Parazoarcus communis: one gene and its partner. The protein of the gene in region 2 interacts with the protein of the main gene of each other region in a pairwise test. Links are inferred from orthologs where the notes say so. Each region holds a gene or a part of one and is shown on either strand. Other genes may lie near its edges.

Region 1 (3,073 bases), 520 kb from region 2 along the record:
CTTCTCGCCCCCATCAGGTGCTACGCGAGGTCGAACGTGTGCTGGTGGCGGAAGGCAGCGTGGTGATCAGTGGCTTCAACCCCTACAGTCTGTGGGGTGTGCGCCGGCTGGCTGCGCGCAAGGGCGGAGTCATGCCGTGGACCGGACAGTATCTGTCGGTGCCGCGGATCAGGGACTGGTTCTCGCTGCTCGGATTCGAAACCCAGGCAGGCGGTTTTGGCTGTTATGTACCCGCTGTCACCACGCCCGAATGGCTGGACCGGTGGCGCTTCATGGACAGGTTTGGACCGCGCTGGTGGCCGGTGTGCGGAGCGGCATATGTGGTTCAGGGCATCAAGCGGGTGCAGGGCACACGGCTGATCATGCCCAACTGGAACGAACGACGTGCCAGTTCAAAACGCTTGTCGGCCGTGGCCCAGCGTGAAATTCATCCGGGAAGTACAAGGAAAACCCAATAGAAATGGAAGAAGTCGATATTTACACCGATGGTGCGTGCAGCGGCAATCCCGGTCCGGGCGGCTGGGGGGCGATTCTGCGCAGCGGTGGTCATGAGAAGGAAATCTGGGGTGGCGAGCTCCAGACCACCAACAACCGCATGGAGATGATGGCAGTCATCCGCGCTTTCGAGCTCCTCAAGCGGCCGGTGACGGTGCGCGTGCATACCGACAGCCAGTATGTGCAGAAGGGCATCTCGGAGTGGATCAAGGGCTGGAAGGCGCGGGGCTGGAAGACGGCCTCGAAGGAGCCGGTCAAGAACGCAGACCTGTGGCGCACGCTGGATGCGGCAGTTGCCATGCACCAGGTGAAGTGGCTGTGGGTGAAGGGACATGCGGGCCACCCCGAGAACGAACGGGCCGACGAACTCGCACGGCGCGGGGTCGAAGAGATACGCAAGACGGGCCGGACGGCGCAGGCATGAAACACGAAGGAAAGTACTGATGAGACAGATTGTTCTCGATACCGAAACCACCGGTCTGGACTGGCGCAACGGTGACCGGGTGATTGAAATCGGCTGTGTCGAGTTGCTCAACCGCAATCTGACCGGGCGCCATTATCACGTCTTCATCAATCCCGAGCGCGCAATCGACGCCGAGGCTGAGGCGGTCCACGGTATTTCGCTGGAGTTCCTCGCCGACAAGCCGAAGTTCGCGGGCGTCGCGAACAGCTTCGAGGAGTTTGTGCGCGATGCGGAACTGGTCATTCACAATGCCAGCTTTGACGTCGGCTTTCTCAATCACGAGTTGAACCTGCTGGGGCGGCCGCCGATCGATCAGTTGTGCTGCGGCGTGGTCGACACGCTGAAGATGGCGAAGGAGCAGAATCCGGGCAAGAAGGCCTCGCTCGATGCCTTGTGCGACCGCTTCGCGATCGATAACGGCCATCGGACGCTACACGGCGCATTGCTCGATGCGGAGTTGCTTGCCGAGGTCTATCTGGCAATGACGCGTGGTCAGGAGAGCCTGATCATGACGCTTGAGGAAGAGCCCGGTTCGGCTCAGTTCGACGCTGCCGGTGGCGGATTCGAGCGGCCCCCGCAGCTGATTCAGCGCGCGTCTGCAGCCGAGCTGGAAGCGCACGATCAGCTCTTGGCGGACATTTCCAAGGCAAACAAGGGTTTGTGTCTGTGGCTGCCGCCGGAGCCGGCGGTCGAGGAAGCTGCCTGAGGACAGCGACGCCCGGGGCGCCCGCAATGGGCGCCCCGGGCAGGCGTCAGCCGCCGCGGATGCGGGTTGTCTTGTGGCTGATCCGGAGTTTTTCCAGACCTCTGAGAATGTCGCGACGCGAGATCTGTCCGATCAGACGCTGGCCTTCCACCACCGGCAGGCAGCGGTAGGTCTGTCCAAGAAAGAGTTCGATGGCGTCGATCAGACTGCTGTCGCCAGTGACTGACACCACGTTCTTGCTCATGTAGTCGCGGACGAGTCCGGCCTGTTGCTCGAAGTAGGATGCGTTGAGCGCGACCTTCAGGCAGTCCTTCTCCGACAGGAAACCAATCAGATGACCGTTGCTATTGGCCACCGGAGCACCGCTTAGACCGTGTTCAAGAAGAGTGTGGATGGCATGCAGAACCTCGTCTTCGGGATGAAGCGCCAGGTGGTCGCCGATCATGTAGTCCTTGACGAGCAGTGAATGGAGCATCGCGCCTCCTAAATGGTGATCAGGTTTGTTGTTGTTCGGCCTGTGCCTTCATGCGGGCCAGCCGTTTGGGGCAGGGGTTCTCGCAGCCGCCTTCGCATTCGAGGCCGACCGCGCCAAGCCCGCCGCAACTGCCGGCAATTGGCTTGCGCCCAAATATGACGCCGATGGCCATCGCTGCAATCACGATGCCAACGACAAGCAGTGCAAGAATGAATGTACTCATGTCGGTTCCAGTTGAAGTCGCAATGATATACGGGGTGGACAATACCGCGGGCAGCTTCGTTCTTAAAGAACGAGTGTGCCGCCCGGCAGGCTGCCGGCCTGCTCTAGGCGCGTGACAGTGGGCAGCAGGTCGAGCCCGGTCGCCGCCTTCAGCATGCTGGCGCGTTCGCGCAGTTCCGCCAGCGGACGGTTCAGGCTGTCGCCTGCGGCGCCAAAAGCGACCACATTGCCGCTGTCGCAGGACGGGAAAGCGATCGCACGATCATCGAAAGCCGTGAGGATACGATCCACGCTGGCCTTGTAGCCCCGCGAACGGCCGAAGAGGTTCACCGACATCAGTCCCTGATCCGACAGCCGTGTGCGCACGGCCTGGTAGAAGGGCAGGGTGTCGAGCACGCCGGCGCGGGCGTTACGGTCGAAGCCGTCGACCAGGATGTAGTCATAGCGCGTGTCCTTTTCCATCACATACTGGGCACCGTCACCGATATGGATCGAGAAGCGCGCGTCCTCCTGCGGCAGGCGGAAGAACTGGCGTGCGGCCGCGACCACCGAAGGGGCGATCTCGACCACCTGAATGCGGCTCTGCGGCAGATGATGGTGGATGAAACGGGTCAGCGAGGCCGCGCCCAGTCCGATGAGCAGCACCCGTCGCGGCCATTCACCGGCATCCTCCGCCAGACCGTCGCGCAGCAGCAGGCCTGCCATCATCTCG
Region 2 (8,602 bases):
CAGTTCTTTGGTGCCGTGCCCAATATCCTGGCTGCGGCGGTGATTCTGGGCGTGACCTGGTTCGTTGCCCGCTTCGCGTCGGGTCTGGTTGCGCGACTGCTCGCAGGCGTCGGGTTCGACCTGCTGCCGGCGAAGCTGGGCCTTGGGCACGCGATTGGCGAAGGGCGCACCGCATCGGCGCTGGTGGGGCGCCTGGTGCTGTTCTTTGCGATGCTGTTTGCTGTGGTGGAAGCGGCAAATCGCCTGGGGTTCGGTCAGATCAGCGAACTGGTGACGATGTTTGTTCAGTTTGGTGGCGACATCCTGCTCGGCGCGGTGATCCTCGTTGCCGGTTTCTGGCTCGCCAACCTCGCTGCCGAGGCCATCAGCCGGGCCAGTGGCGAGCATACAAGCGGCCTGGCTCGCATTGCCCGCATTGCCATTCTCGGACTGGTGATCGCAATGGGCTTGCGTGCGATGGGCATCGCCGACGATATCGTCAATCTGGCTTTCGGCCTGGGTTTTGGCGCGGTCGCAGTGGCGGTGGCCCTGTCCTTCGGACTGGGTGGTCGCGAAGCGGCCGGTCGCCAGATGGAGTACTGGCTGGCCAAGTTGCGCAAGGACGAACCCGGCAAGGACTGAAGCTGGACTTGGGTCCGGTGGCGGCATGACGGCACCGGACTTTTTCTTCCCGAGTACGGGGGGGATGGCGTCGCTCGGGTAAAATTGCGCCCATGAGTTCCGCACATTCCCCCCGTTTCGTTCATCTTCGTCTTCACACCGAATATTCGATCACGGACGGCATCGTCCAGATCGATCAGGCCATTTCGACCGCAGCGGCTGACGGCATGCCTGCGCTTGGCATCTCCGATCTCGCCAACCTGTTCGGGATGGTCAAGTTTTACAAGGGTAGCCGCGGCAAGGGCATCAAGCCGATCATTGGCGCGGATGTCTGGATCGAGAACGAGGTCGAGCGCGACAAGCCGTATCGCGTACTGTTGATCTGCAAGAATCGCAATGGTTATGGGCAGTTGTCCGAACTGCTGACGCGCGCCTACCTGGAGAACAAGCACCGCGGGCGGGCAGAACTGCGCCGCGCGTGGTTTGAGGACGGCGCCGCGAGCGATCTGCTCTGTCTTTCCGGCGCCATGATGGGCGATATCGGCCAGAACCTGGTCAACGGCAATCCCGAGATTGCAGAACTGCTGGCGGCCGACTGGAAGCGGCTATTTCCCGGCGGTTTCTATATCGAACTGCAGCGCGCCGGGCATCCTGGCACCGAAGCCTATATCCGCCAGGCGCTGGTGCTGGCGAACAAGCTCGGTCTGCCGGTGGTGGCGACGCATCCGGTACAGTTCCTCACCCGCGAGGATTTCAAGGCACACGAGGCGCGCGTATGTATCGCGCAGGGCTACGTGTTGGCTGACAAGCGTCGTCCGCGTGACTTTACCGAAGAGCAGTACCTCAAGAGCCAGGACGAGATGTGCGAACTGTTCGCAGATCTCCCCGAGGCACTTGAGAACGCGGTCGAGATCGCGCGCCGCTGCTCGCTGACGGTGCAACTGGGCAAGAACTTCCTGCCGCAGTTCCCGACGCCAGAAGGCATGACGCTGGACGACTTCCTGGTGCAGGAGGCCAAGGACGGGCTGGAACGCCGGCTCGCCCAGTTGTACCCGAGCCCGGAGGAGCGCGAGCGTCAGCGCCAGCGCTACGAGGATCGGCTGAAGTTCGAAACCGACACCATCATCCAGATGGGCTTTCCCGGTTACTTCCTGATCGTTGCCGACTTCATCCGCTGGGGCAAGGCGAACGGCGTGCCAGTGGGGCCGGGGCGAGGTTCCGGTGCCGGTTCGCTGGTGGCCTATTCGCTTGATATTACCGACATCGATCCGCTTGAGTACGCACTGCTGTTCGAGCGCTTCCTCAACCCGGAGCGGGTGTCGATGCCCGACTTCGATATCGACTTCTGCCAGGACAACCGCTATCGCGTGATCGAGTATGTGCGCGAGCGCTATGGCAAGGATGCGGTCAGCCAGATCGCCACCTTCGGCACGATGGCCTCGAAGGCCGTGGTGCGCGACGTGGGGCGCGTGCTGGATCTGCCCTATGGCCTGTGTGACAGGCTGTCCAAGCTGGTGCCGGTTGAAGGCGCGAAGCCGGTTTCACTGACCCGTGCCTACGAGATGGAGCCGCAGATCGGCGACATGATGAAGGACGGCAACGACGGCGAATCAGTGCAGGAGTTGTGGAGCCTGGCGCTGCCGCTCGAGGGCCTGTCGCGTAACGTGGGCATGCACGCCGGCGGCGTGCTGATCGCGCCGGGCAAGCTGACCGATTTCTGTCCGCTCTACATCGCCGATGGTGATGATGCGACCCCGGTGTCGCAGTTCGACAAGGACGACGTAGAAGCCGTAGGCCTGGTGAAGTTCGACTTTCTCGGTCTGCGCAACCTGACGATTATCGAACTTGCGCTGCAGTACGTGGAGCGCGAGACCGGCAAGCGCCCCGACCTGATGAGCCTCGGCTTCAAGGACCCCGCGGCCTACCAGATCCTGAAGGACGCCAATACCACGGCGATCTTCCAGGTCGAATCGGACGGCATGAAGAAGCTGCTCAAGAAGCTCGCGCCCGACCGTTTCGAAGACATCATCGCCGTGCTGGCGCTCTATCGCCCCGGCCCGCTCGGTTCGGGCATGGTGGATGACTTCATCCTGCGAAAGAAAGGCCAGCAGGAGATCGACTACTTCCACCCCGACCTCAAAGCCTGCCTGGAGCCGACCTACGGCGTGATCGTGTACCAGGAACAGGTGATGCAGATCAGCCAGATCATCGGCGGCTACACCCTGGGCGGGGCGGACATGCTGCGCCGGGCGATGGGCAAGAAGAAAGCCGAGGAGATGGCCAAGCACCGCGCCACCATTGCCGACGGTGCGAAGCAGAAGGGCTACGATCCGGCGCTGGCTGAGCAACTGTTCGACCTGATGACCAAGTTCGCGGAGTACGGCTTCAACAAGTCGCACACCGCGGCCTATGCGGTGGTCACCTACCACACGGCATGGTTGAAGGCCCACTACTGCGCGGCCTTCATGGCGGCGACGATGTCGTCCGACCTCGACAACACCGACACGGTGAAGATCTTCTACGAAGACACCGTTGCCAACAAGATCGAGGTGCTGCCGCCCGACGTCAACGCATCCGATTACCGCTTCGTGCCGGTCGATCGCAAGGTGATCCGCTATGGTCTGGGCGCGGTCAAGGGCGTTGGCGAGCCGGCGGTGCGCGCGATCATCGCGGCACGCGAGAAAGGCGCGCCTTTCCGTGACCTGTTTGATTTCTGCGAGCGTGTCGACCGTCGTCTGGCCAACCGCCGGGTGATCGAGGCCCTGATTCGCTCAGGGGCGATGGATACGCTGGAGGGCCACAAGGGGCTCGATCGCGCGCAACTGATGGCGACCGTGTCGCTGGCGATGGAGGCCGCCGAGCAGGTGGCTGCCAATGCGATGCAGGGCGGCCTGTTCGACATGATGCCGGAGGCGGCAGGGGCAGGTGTCGAGTTCGTCAAGGTGCGGCCGTGGACCGAGCGCGAGCGCCTCAAGGAAGAGAAGACCGCGATCGGCTTCTTCCTCTCCGGTCACCCCTTCAATGCCTTCAAGGGCGAAGTGCGCCGCTTCGTGCGCCGTACGCTGGCCCAGATCGAGCCGTCGCGTGACCTGACCATGATGGCCGGTGTGGTGATGGAGGTGCGGACGAAGGTGGGCAACCGCGGCAAGATGGCCTTCGTGCTGCTCGACGACGGCACGCAACCGCGCGAGGTGGCGGTCTATTCCGAAGTGCTCGATGCCAACCGCGGCAAGATCGTCACCGACGAGGTGCTGGTGATCGAGGGCAAGGTCAGCAATGACGAGTTCTCGGGCGGTTTCCGCATCATCGCCGACAAGCTGCTGACACTGGGTGAGGCGCGCAGCCGATTCGCGCGTGCGCTGCAACTGAAGCTCAACGGTGAAGTGGGCGAGAGTGGCGGCGCGGCGGCAACGGCCGACCGTCTGCAGACCTTGCTGACGCCGTTCCGCGATGGTGGCTGCCCGGTCAAGGTGCGTTATCGCAACGCCGTGGCGGAGGCGGAACTGCCTTTTGGCGATGGCTGGCGCGTGCGACTGGAGGAAAGTCTGCTCGAGAGCCTGCGCGAGTGGCTGCCGCCCGAGGCGGTAGAAGTGGTGTATCCGAACTGATGAGGGTGAGCGCCCTGCGGGGTGCTTACACCCAGTCTTTGGGCTGCAGGAAGACGTCGTAGAGACGGGCCTCCGGCGAACCGGCTTCGGGGTGCCAGTCGTAGCGCCATTTGACGATGGGCGGCATCGACATCAGGATGGATTCGGTGCGTCCGCCCGATTGCAGGCCGAACAGGGTGCCGCGGTCGAAAACCAGATTGAATTCGACGTAGCGACCGCGACGATATGCCTGGAAGTCGCGTTCGCGCTCGCCATATGGCGCGTCGCGATGACGTTCGATGATGGGCAGATAGGCGTCGACAAAGGCGTCGCCAACCGATCGCGTCAGGCCGAATGCGGTGTCGAAATCGGTCTTGCCGTCAGCGCCGAGATCGTCGAAGAAGAGTCCGCCGACGCCGCGCGGTTCGTTGCGATGCTTGAGGAAGAAATAGCGGTCGCACCAATCCTTCAGACGCGCATGCTCGGCTTCGCCGCCAAAGGGCAGGACTGCCGCTTTGCAGGTCGCGTGAAAGTGGCGGACGTCATCCTCGTAGCCATAATAAGGCGTCAGGTCCATGCCGCCGCCAAACCACCACACCGGTTCCTTGCCTTCGGCCAGGGCGATGAAGCAGCGCACGTTCATGTGCACCGTGGGGCAGTAGGGGTTGCGCGGATGCAGGACCAGCGACACGCCCATTGCCTCGAAGCGCCTGCCGGCCAGTTCCGGCCGGTGAGCGGTGGCCGAGGCGGGCATGCCGTCGCCCATGACATGCGAAAAATTGACCCCGCCGCGCTCGAAGAAGTTGCCTTCCTCGATGACACGGCTCAGACCGCCACCGCCGCCCGGTCGCTCCCATCCATCTGCCTTGAACGCCTGCCCGTCGAACTGTTCGAGGCGGGTGACGATCCGGGTTTGAAGATCGGTGAAGTAGGGCTTGACGGTGCTCGGGGTCATTGATTCTCAGCTTTGATCGTCTACGGCCGCAGCAGCGGCGCCGGTCTTCATTGCAGCGATGGCGGCCTCACAGGCGGCTGCGTCTGCAAACATCGGGCTGGTGCCGATGACCTGGCCGTTGGTGGCGGTCAGGTTGAAGTAGGGACGTCCGTCGGACGCGGTCTTCTGTGCATAGCGCTTGTCTTCGGTCGAATTCTTGCGGACCGATTCGACGCCATTGGTACAGCTTGCCTTGGCGTTGTAGCCCTCGCTGCGAACCAGGGTCTTGCCGTTTTCGCCAACGAGCTTGAAAAAGAACTCGCCGCCGGCGGACTTGGTGATCTCGAACTTAAGGGTCATCGGTTTCTCCTTCCTGCGCTTGATGGGGATGTCGCGGTCAGCTGTATCCAGACCGCACCTTCACAAGCATAACCCGTGTAAAGATCATACCGCCGTGGCATATGTCCTTGTTTGACCCGATTCAACCTTTGCGCGCAACTGCGCGATAGCCGATATCGCGGCGGTACTGGCAGCCATCGAACTGAATCGTTGCTGCGAGATCGTATGCCGCCTTCTGCGCCGCCTTCACGTTGTCTCCGAGCGCGGTCACACACAGCACTCTGCCGCCGGAGGTGACGACTTCACCGTCGCGTTCGGCGGTGCCGGCGTGAAAGACGTGTGTGCTGTCCTCGCCAGCGGGTGTCAGGCCGGTGATCGGGTCGCCCTTGCGCGGACTGTCAGGGTAGCCCGCAGCGGCAAGCACCACGCCGAGCGCGACCCGACGGTCCCATTCGGCCTCGATCTGATCGAGTTTGCCGGCAATGGCTGCTTCGATGAGATCGGCAAGATCCGTCTTGAGGCGCATCATGATCGGCTGGGTTTCGGGGTCGCCCATGCGGCAGTTGAACTCGACCACCCGTGGCTTGCCTTCGCCATCGATCATCAGACCAGCATAGAGGAAGCCGGTGTAGGGCAGGCCGTCGGCGGTCATGCCGGCCAGCGTCGGCAGGATGACTTCGCGCATGACGCGGGCGTGGACGTCAGGCGTCACCACCGGGGCGGGCGAGTACGCGCCCATGCCGCCCGTGTTGGGGCCCTGATCACCGTCGAGCAGACGCTTGTGGTCCTGGCTGGTGGCCAGAGGCAGTGCGTTCTTGCCGTCAGCCAGCACGATGAAGCTGGCTTCCTCGCCCTGCATGAACTCTTCGATGACGACACGTGCGCCGGCGTCGCCCATCTTGTTGTCGAGCAGCATCATGTCGATGGCAGCGTGGGCTTCCTCCGCTGTCATCGCCACCACCACGCCCTTGCCTGCGGCAAGGCCGTCGGCCTTGATCACGATCGGTGCGCCTTCGGCGTCGATGTAGGCATGGGCTTCGGCGGCGTCTGAGAAGGTCTGATACTTCGCGGTCGGAATGCCGTGGCGCAGCAGGAAGCGCTTGGCGAAGTCCTTCGAACTCTCGAGCTGGGCGGCATTCTTCGTCGGCCCGAAGATCGGCAGGCCGGCGGCGCGGAAGGCGTCGACCACGCCGGCTGCAAGCGGTGCCTCGGGGCCGACCACGGTGAAGCCGACCTGCTCGCTGCGGGCAAGCGCCACGAGGTCGGCGACTTCGGTTGCTGCCACGTTCTGCAGCTTGGGCTCGCGCGCGGTGCCCGGGTTGCCGGGGGCGACCAGAACGCGCGTGACCTTGGGCGACTGTGCGAGTTTCCAGGCCAGCGCGTGTTCGCGTCCGCCCGAGCCGATGACGAGGACTTTCATGTGCTGCTCCGGGTGTGAGCGATCAGTGACGGAAGTGGCGGAAGCCGGTGAGCACCATCGCGATGTTCTGCTCGTCGGCAGCGGCGATCACCTCGGCGTCACGCATCGAGCCACCGGGCTGAATCACCGCAGTGGCGCCAGCCTGCGCAAGGACGTCGAGACCGTCGCGGAAGGGGAAGAAGGCATCCGATGCCACCACGCAACCGGCGATCTGCAGGCCTGCGTTCTCCGCCTTGATCTTGGCAATACGGGCAGAATCCACGCGGCTCATCTGGCCGGCGCCAACGCCGATGGTCATGCCGTCACGGCAATAGACGATGGCGTTCGACTTGACGTACTTGGCGACGCGCCAGGCAAACAGCATGTCGCGCATCTCGGTCTCGGTCGGCGCACGCTTGGTCACCACCTTGAGGTCGGCGATCTGGATGCGGGCTTCGTCCGCACTCTGCACCAGCAGGCCACCGCCCACGCGCTTGTAGTCGAAGGCGCCGGCAGGCTTGCCCAGCGGGCAGGTGAGCACGCGCACGTTCTGTTTGGCACGCAGCAGTTCGAGGGCTTCAGCCGTGTAGGACGGGGCGATCAGCACTTCGAGGAACTGGGCGGAGACGGCTTCGGCTGCAGCACGATCGACTTCGCTGTTGAAGGCGATGATGCCGCCGAAGGCCGAGGTCGGGTCGGTGGAGAAGGCTTTCTTGTAGGCTTCGAGCGGCGTAGCGCCGATCGCCACGCCACAGGGGTTGGCGTGCTTGACGATGACGCAGGCGCCGGTGTCGAAAGCCTTGACGCATTCCCACGCTGCATCGGCGTCGGCAATGTTGTTGTAGGACAGTTCCTTGCCCTGCAGCTGTGCGTAGCTGGAGATCGAGCCCTCGGGCGCATTCGGCTCCTTGTAGAAGGCCGCGCTCTGGTGCGGGTTCTCGCCGTAGCGCAGGTTCTGGACCTTGTCGAAGGCGAGCTGGAAGCGCTCGGGGTAGGTCTGCTTCGACACGTCACCGACTTCGTTGGTGACCAGTGCGGTGAGGTGGTTGGAGATCGCGGAGTCGTAGCGTGCGGTGTGCGTAAAGGCCTTTACCGCGAGGGCGAAGCGGGTCTTGTAGCTCAGCTTGCCCGCGCCGGCCTTGAGTTCGGCCACGATGTCGGCGTAATCCGCAGGGTCGGTCACGATGCCGACGCCGCCGGCTTCAGTGCCGTGGTTCTTTGCTGCAGCGCGGACCATGGTGGGGCCGCCGATGTCGATATTCTCGATCGCATCTTCGAGCGTGCAGTCGGGGCGGGCAACGGTCTGCTGGAAGGGGTAGAGGTTCACCACGACCAGGTCGATACGGCCGATGTCGTGCTCGGCGATCGTTGCCATGTGCTCGGGCAGGTCGCGACGGGCGAGGATGCCGCCGTGCACCTTGGGGTGCAGGGTCTTGACCCGGCCATCGAGCATTTCTGGAAAGCCCGTGTGATCGGCCACATCGGTGACGTCGAGGCCGGCTTCGCGCAGCAGGCTGGCGGTGCCGCCGGTGGACAGGAGCTTGACGCCGAGTCCGGCGAGTTCGCGGGCGAATTCGAGCACGCCGCTTTTGTCGGAGACGCTGATCAGGGCTTGGGTGACGTTCATCGTGGGGCCTGGCTTGGAGAGTTGAATCGGAAATCGGTGTTGCGGCGCGGCGCCGTTACTGGGGGGGGGCCGGCAGCCGCAGCGTGTGTATCAGAGCAGGTCGTAGTCGGTCAGCT

The links. The genes of interacting proteins can lie anywhere in the genome.
Region 1: the proteins of dnaE (region 2) and dnaQ interact in binary tests that used the Escherichia coli proteins (3 or more experiments, as listed by UniProt). The link is inferred for Parazoarcus communis from one-to-one orthologs.

What each region holds. Positions count from the first base shown.
Region 1 is NZ_CP022188.1:3,164,188-3,167,260, forward strand. What follows is about bases 1-2,801. They hold dnaQ (DNA polymerase III subunit epsilon), read left to right. Parts: upstream 1-938; coding sequence 939-1,664; downstream 1,665-2,801. Other genes in these bases: CEW87_RS14425 (class I SAM-dependent methyltransferase), read left to right, coding at 1-458; rnhA (ribonuclease HI), read left to right, coding at 461-919; CEW87_RS14440 (CBS domain-containing protein), read right to left, coding at 1,711-2,139; nqrM ((Na+)-NQR maturation NqrM), read right to left, coding at 2,159-2,362; CEW87_RS14450 (fused MFS/spermidine synthase), read right to left, coding at 2,425-2,801. In the rest of the region: more of CEW87_RS14450, read right to left, coding at 2,802-3,073. UniProt on the Escherichia coli protein: DNA polymerase III is a complex, multichain enzyme responsible for most of the replicative synthesis in bacteria. The epsilon subunit contain the editing function and is a proofreading 3'-5' exonuclease.
Region 2 is NZ_CP022188.1:2,642,189-2,650,790, forward strand. What follows is about bases 371-4,408. They hold dnaE (DNA polymerase III subunit alpha), read left to right. Parts: upstream 371-713; coding sequence 714-4,208; downstream 4,209-4,408. Other genes in these bases: CEW87_RS12125 (mechanosensitive ion channel), read left to right, coding at 371-621; hemF (oxygen-dependent coproporphyrinogen oxidase), read right to left, coding at 4,234-4,408. Also shown: more of CEW87_RS12125, read left to right, coding at 1-370; more of hemF, read right to left, coding at 4,409-5,142; CEW87_RS12140 (YegP family protein), read right to left, coding at 5,149-5,481; purD (phosphoribosylamine--glycine ligase), read right to left, coding at 5,603-6,880; purH (bifunctional phosphoribosylaminoimidazolecarboxamide formyltransferase/IMP cyclohydrolase), read right to left, coding at 6,903-8,486; CEW87_RS12155 (helix-turn-helix domain-containing protein), read right to left, coding at 8,577-8,602. UniProt on the Escherichia coli protein: DNA polymerase III is a complex, multichain enzyme responsible for most of the replicative synthesis in bacteria. This DNA polymerase also exhibits 3' to 5' exonuclease activity. The alpha chain is the DNA polymerase catalytic subunit.